Regions from separate parts of the Polycladomyces zharkentensis genome, predicted to be linked through region 1. Evidence: riboswitches for the same ligand, from Rfam matches in the RefSeq annotation. Region 1 holds a riboswitch; each other region holds the start of a gene.

What was found. Region 1 has a riboswitch for thiamine pyrophosphate ahead of JQC72_RS03045 (thiamine phosphate synthase). Riboswitches for the same ligand answer to the same signal wherever they lie in the genome.
Region 2: linked by a shared signal. The riboswitch ahead of JQC72_RS00320 (ABC transporter substrate-binding protein) and the one ahead of JQC72_RS03045 (thiamine phosphate synthase) in region 1 are both predicted to bind thiamine pyrophosphate.
Region 3: linked by a shared signal. The riboswitch ahead of thiC (phosphomethylpyrimidine synthase ThiC) and the one ahead of JQC72_RS03045 (thiamine phosphate synthase) in region 1 are both predicted to bind thiamine pyrophosphate.

Annotation. Positions count from the first base shown of each region.
Region 1 covers NZ_JAFHAP010000004.1:243,648-245,911, reverse strand. The annotation lists gene JQC72_RS03065 (spore germination protein) at 1-199, shown strand, start outside; gene JQC72_RS03060 (hypothetical protein) at 319-528, shown strand; gene JQC72_RS03055 (hypothetical protein) at 551-757, shown strand; gene JQC72_RS03050 (hypothetical protein) at 775-999, shown strand; TPP riboswitch at 1,080-1,184, shown strand; gene JQC72_RS03045 (thiamine phosphate synthase) at 1,265-1,930, shown strand; gene thiO (glycine oxidase ThiO) at 1,912-2,264, shown strand, end outside.
Region 2 covers NZ_JAFHAP010000001.1:69,743-72,006, reverse strand. The annotation lists gene JQC72_RS00320 (ABC transporter substrate-binding protein) at 1-785, opposite strand, end outside; TPP riboswitch at 869-977, opposite strand; gene JQC72_RS00315 (zinc-binding dehydrogenase) at 1,286-2,264, opposite strand, start outside.
Region 3 covers NZ_JAFHAP010000013.1:93,831-96,094, forward strand. The annotation lists gene JQC72_RS13770 (MDR family MFS transporter) at 1-745, opposite strand, end outside; gene JQC72_RS13775 (hypothetical protein) at 911-1,168, shown strand; TPP riboswitch at 1,220-1,330, shown strand; gene thiC (phosphomethylpyrimidine synthase ThiC) at 1,470-2,264, shown strand, end outside.

The DNA of each region.
Region 1 (2,264 bases):
GCTAGGAGTATTGAAGGTGAATGCCGTGACGACGACCTCATCCATCACGGTGGGAACGCATTTGACTTATTATCCGTTCAGTTTGCAAAAGAACAACGTGGGAACCTCGACGACCGGTGACCACGCGGTGATCCGCACGGCCAACCCGATCGTCGATCCGGACGTGAACGATCACCCTGTTCTTATTCAACAGGCCTGAGGGCATGTCTGGTCATACCACAAGAGGGCACTTTACCCGGTCCGACCGCGCATCGATTCGGGAAGTGATACACGCGACAGGGGTGAGACACACCCCGGGTCAGACAAGGAGGAAATTCGATGCCCATCTCGATTGGTGGAATCAAGGTGAACACCGTATCGATCAATGCCCACGTGAATACGTCCCCTCTGACGGTGGAATGGGCGCCGTTCAGCTTTATCAAGGAAAACCTTACCCATATTAGTTATGGGGATAACGGATGGTTGGAAGAGTGGGCGGAGATCGCAGACGAGGATTTGAAGGAGTGCTTCTGGGGGAAGCGCAAGTAAGGAACGATAAGGGGGAATGGGCATGCCATTCGTCTTTAAAATCAACAGCGTCTCCAGTACCGGTCAACTGAATGTGGCGCCGGTCAACTTTTTGGTCAATCAGGAGAGCTTTCAGAAAAGCAACTTGGTCAACAGCAACGCGGGTGATTTACCGGTGTCCATCGTATTCGGACCGATATTGGATTCCGATGTGGCGGACACCCCCATTTTTCAGGTCAAAGGGGTTTGAGCTAAGGAGGGAATGCCGTGTTGTCACCCATGGTGATCGGGGCACTGTCCATCAACCAGGTTTCCAGTGTGGGGAAAGTCAATGTTTCCTATGGTTTGAACTTCCTTGTCCACTCCCGAAGTTTCCTGAAAGCGAACGTGAGCAATTTTCATGTCGGCGACGCTTCCGTCCATCGGGTCGTGTCTCCCGTCAATGACCGGGATATCACGGATACGACGGTCATTCAGGTGAAAGTGGTTTGATGTCGTGCAGCGTCACTCGATCGGCGGTTGACGCCGGGTGAACGGGATTGTTAAAATGGAGAAAAATGTGATACGTTTCGTTCCACCACTAGGGGTGCACCATGGGTGCTGAGAAAGGCGCGGAGCCTTAACCCTTTGAACTTGACCTGGGTAATGCCAGCGAAAGGAAGTGGGGGAAGGTTGGTGTTCAGGAAAGGTTTACGTGCATTCAACCGGTATCCCCATGGATACCGGTTTTTTTATGGTCGGAGGAAGTGACATTCCGATGGAAGTCCATGTGATCACGGACCAGCGGCATACCTGGGAGCAAATTTGTCGGGTGGCGAGGCAGGCGGGACCGTATGTCGACCGTTTTCATCTGCGGCTGAAAAACCGGACGGCCCGAGAGATTTGGAGCTGGGGGAAACGTTTGTTGGAAGAGAGATGGCTCACACGCGAACAGCTGGTGGTGAACGACCGGATGGATATTGCCCTTTCCCTGGGATGCCGGGGGGTACATCTCCCGGAAAAGGGATTGCCGCTGTCGGAGGTCAAACCGTTGGCAAGCGGCCTCAGTGTGGGCCGTTCGGTTCATTCGCTTGAAGAAGCACTTCGATCCGAACGGATGGGGGCGGATTACATATTGTTCGGCCACGTGTACAACTCAGCCTCCAAGCCGGGCATTCCCCCGCGGGGTTGTGCTGAATTGGCCCGCATCGTCCGTGCAGTGCGCATTCCGGTAATCGCCGTGGGTGGGATTACGGTTGAAAATATGGTCGAGGTGGCGGAAACGGGATGCGCCGGTATTGCCGTGATTTCGGCGGTGATGGATCATCCCCGGCCGGATGGTCAGGCCCGCAAATTGCGGGAAATCGCCCGGCATTTCCGGAAAACCGACGGGGAAATCCCCGATGCGAAAGGAAGGAGCCAATCGTGCAAACACAGGACGTAATCATCATCGGCGGCGGTGTGATCGGGTGTTCAATCGCCTATTACCTGGCAAAAAAAGGGGCTGACGTCGTGGTCTTGGAGCGGGACCGCGTGGGCGCCCACGCTTCATCCGCGGCGGCAGGAATGCTGGGTGCCCAGGTGGAGATGGCTTTTCCGGGACCCATGATCGAACTTTGCCTGCGCAGCCGGGCGATGTTCCCGGAATTGGCACGTGAATTGTATGGACGAACCGGTTTGGACATTGAGTTGAACACCGAGGGTCTGTTGCGGGTGGCATGGAATCGGACAGAAGCGGAAGAATTGCGCGACCGTGCACATTGGCAACGGGAATTGGG
Region 2 (2,264 bases), on a different contig from region 1:
GAAAGAATGGAAGCAGCATCGTCCGGGTGGGCAATGGCATACTGATATCCTTTGCTCACGGCGCGCATAAACGCTTTGACTGTTTGCGGGTCCTGCTTGATCTCTTTTTCACTGGTGATCAACACCGGAGTATAGTAATCCAGATCTTTGGAGTAATCGGTCAGATAAATAACGTTCAGCTTCATGCCGCGAAGTTCGGCTTCAATTCCCGTCCAACCATAATAAATCCATGCAAAATCCACATTACGTTTGACGATCGAGAAGAAATCCGCATTTCCCGTGTTGATGATTTTTACCTTGTTGGGATCGGCATGATCCCCTTTCATCAGCGACGTGATCATTTGTTTTTCAACCGGAGAACCCCAACCGCCATAGGTTTTGCCCTCAAAATCCTTGGGGCGCTTGATGTTTTTGTCTGCGGGTGAAGCGAATCCCGAAGTGTTATGCTGGATGACCGCCGCAATCGAGATGATGGGAATGCCTTGGGTACGTGCTTGGGTGACATTTTCTTGGTAGCTGACGCCAAACTGGGCGCGTCCGGAAGCAACCATCTGTTCAGCGCCGCTCTGTCCCGGCTGAATCATATCCACATCCAGCCCTTCGCGTTGAAAGTAACCTTTTGCTTTCGCCACATAAAGGCCGGTATGATTGGTGTTGGGGGTCCAATCCAGGACGAGCGTCACTTTTTTCAACCCTTTGTCCGATGAACCGGCCCCCGGCGCACTGCAGGCGAAGGCCACGACCAGCAAGAGAGCCAAGCTCACGAGCCATCCGATCCGTTTCATTGATGGATTCCACCTTTCAAAAAGAAATCGATCCATAAAGTAAGCGCCTCCCTGATCCGGAGGCGCTGATATGCACAGAAAGAGAACGATATTCATCATTTCCCTACGCCGGAATTACCCGGATCAGGTTCTTAGGGTCAGTGTATCGGTACACTTTCTCAGCCGGCCATTATCCAGCTCCCCTTGAATATTCGATTGGTTCGGGCTTCATTATACGAAAGGACATCGTTTTTGTCCATAAGAGGGAGGGGATGGAAAGATTAGGAGCTCTCTTTTTCCGTAAAGTGGATCAAGTGAAAACAGCGTTTAAAAACGGCACATCTCTTACAAAGAAGAGGGCCAGAGACGCGCGTTCCGGGCTCTGCGGGGATTTCCATCGACCGTGATCAGGATTCAGAGCCGTTTTTGGTTGGAAATCAGGATCATTGCCGGAAAAAGATTGGATATAAAAGGCCCCCGAAAAGGGGGCGATCCAAACTCGAAATCAACCGTTGGAACGATTACTCGGGAATTTCCAGCAGGATTTTCCCGAACTGATCTCCCGCTTGCATCCGCTTCACTGCTTCGCTCACCTGCTCCAATGGGTACGAACGATCGATCACCGGCCGGATTTCGTGCTTTTTGAAGAAGGACAGCATTTGTTCGAACTCCTCGGCATTCCCCATGGTGCTGCCGAGGATATCCAGTTGCTTCAGGAAGATGAGCGGCATGACCAGGTTGGGGACCGGTCCGCGGGTCGCTCCGAAGGTGACGATGCGTCCGCCCGGCTTGGCAATCCGGATGAGCTGGGAAAAGGTGTCCCCGCCGACGCTGTCCACGCAAAGATCGGCCTGTCCCTCCATCCGCTCTTGCAGTTCCTTCACCCACTTCTCCGAGTTGACATTCACCCCGCCGGATGCTCCCAGCTGAAGTGCTCGTTCGATTTTTTCGTCGCTACGTGAGGAGACAAACACCCGAGCTCCGGCGGCTACAGCGATTTGGAGCAGAAAGGTGGCGACACCGCCGCCGATTCCCGGAATAAAAACCGTCTCGCCCGGCTGAAGCCGCCCGCGGGTGATGAGCGCCCGGTAAGCAGTAAGCGCTGCCAGCGGAAGAGCCGCGGCCTCTTCCCAAGTGAGGTATTCCGGTTTCGGATAGACGTTCTCCGCTGGAACTTTCACCAGCTGCGCATAGGTTCCGTCAGTGGGAACGCCCAAAATGTGAAAATCCGGTCCCTGAACCCGCGGGTTGTCCCCCCAGTTCAAGGTGGGATTGATCACCACTTCACTGCCGACGGCGACGTTGTCCACTCCTTCACCGACGGCGGCCACGATCCCCGCACCATCGGAACCGGGGATTGCCGGGAGTCGAATCCCGGGATACTGGTTGATGGTGATGAAATAATCCCTTCGGTTGAGGGCCGCGGCTTTCAGACGGACGACCACCTCTCCCCGACCGGGCGTCGGGTCCGGCACCACCTCGAATCGCAGTTGTTCCGGA
Region 3 (2,264 bases), on a different contig from region 1:
CCAAGATCGCCCCGGCCAAAAAGAACCTCAACGCCGCATCGTTTCGCACCACCTGAAATGCAGCCCGCATCCCGACACGTTCACGATCTGCTTGCGTGACACGGGACGCCAAATCGTGACGGTAACGGTTCAACATCAGCAACAGGAGCCACGCGTAAACGAAGTAGACGGTTCCCGTGATCAGAAACGCCGTCTTTCCGGCCAGAATTCCTGTCACTGCACCGATCAGCGGACCGATGACGGCCCCCACGTTGATCGCCAGATAACGGAAGCCAAATACCCGAATTCGCCGTTCCGGAGGAGTGATATCCGCCATCAATGCTTGTGAAGTCGGCTCAAAGAAGGAACGGCACACACCGTTCAGCAGGTTGAGCAACATGAAAAAAAACATTTGTTCGGCGACTGCAAACCCGATATACACCCCTGCCCACAGGAACATGGCCGCAACCATCACCGTGCGCCTGCCGAACTGATCCGATAGATTCCCGCCGACAAAGCCGCAAATCGTACCCGCCAAGGGTCCCAAACCCACCGTCAACCCGGCCAGTACCGGATCCATCTTCGTATGTTGCGCGAGATAAATCGTCAAAAAAGGCAGGCTCATAAACATAGCCGCCCGCGAAAATACCGTTCCTCCCACCAAGAGCCACACCAAGGGATGATATTGTCTCCATGCCCTCCCCCAACACCCCATATCCATCCCTCTTTCTTTCTCATTGAACTTGAACTTCCATCCGCACCACATTTCTCCGCTGCCAAAAATTATACCCGATGAGTTTGAATTCGGGAATCCCTGCTCGATTTCGTTTCAACCGTCTTTTCGATTTTGGGAAAATCATTTTTTCTGTGGCAGGCAATCCCATCATCTGCAAAGAATAGGATATAGGAGCTCATAGAGGGAGTGCTATGGATGTTCGCACCGCTTGTCTTGTGCGTCTATTTTTTGATCGGCTATACTTATTGGCGAAAGATGGAGGACGGAATCAGTAAGTGGATGGCTACCGGGGATGAGGAGACCGAATCCCTTGCCGCAGAGTATCAACAAATTGTCGACTTGGTAGGCGAGAACAAGGCGTATTTTCTCTTTTCGTTTGTCGTGACCGTCTTTTGGCTGCCGTTCGAAATCACCATGCTCTTCAGAAGATGGATACGATTGGAACAAGATTGACTTCCACATTGACCTGACAGGTTTCCTGTGTTAACTTCAAGATAGGCAACTGCATATCAACGGGAGCTTGGAGGAGCCAGGCTGAGAGGGCGGGGAACTCTACCGCCGACCGTTTAACCTGATCTGGGTAATGCCAGCGTAGGGAACTGCATTCGATCCTTTGTTTCGAGGGGAGAGGACTGTACGTTGGCGTATGGTCCTTTTTTCATACCTGTACGCGACGGAATCGGATGCACCTGAACCTGGGGACAGCTTGTGTTGATGTGTGGGTTGCAAAAACCAACATCACAGGAGGTTCATGATGTCGGAAACTTTTACGTTCCCCAACAGCAGAAAGGTGTACATCCAAGGTTCTCGCCCGGACATTCGCGTCCCCATGCGGGAAATCACACTTTCTCCCACGACGGGGCGGAACGGTGAAGAGATACCGAACGAACCGATTCGCGTCTATGACACGAGCGGTCCATACACTGACCCGAATGTGGAAACCGATATTCGCAAAGGGCTTCCTCCCTTGCGTCGTCCCTGGATTTTGGAGCGGGGCGACGTGGAGGAGTATGAAGGCCGGGAAGTGAAACCCGTGGACGACGGCTATCGCTCCAAAGACCCGCTGGAAAACGAGGATTTGAAACGATTGAAACGTCGTCCGCTCCGGGCAAAAAAAGGAAAAATCGTCACACAGCGGCATTATGCCAGGAAAGGCATCATCACCCCCGAGATGGAATTCATCGCGTTGCGGGAAAATGTGGACCCTGAGTTCGTCCGGCAGGAAGTGGCGGCAGGTCGGGCGATCATTCCCGCCAACATCAACCATCCCGAGTCCGAGCCGATGATCATCGGGAAAAATTTTCATGTGAAGGTGAATGCCAACATCGGGAATTCGGCCGTCACTTCTTCGATCGAAGAAGAAGTGGAAAAAATGCGGTGGGCCACCCATTGGGGCGCTGATACGCTGATGGATTTGTCCACCGGGAAAAACATCCATACCACCCGTGAATGGATCATCCGCAACTGCCCGGTCCCGGTCGGAACCGTGCCGATTTATCAAGCGCTGGAAAAGGTGAACGGCAAACCCGAAGATCTCACGTGGGAGGTC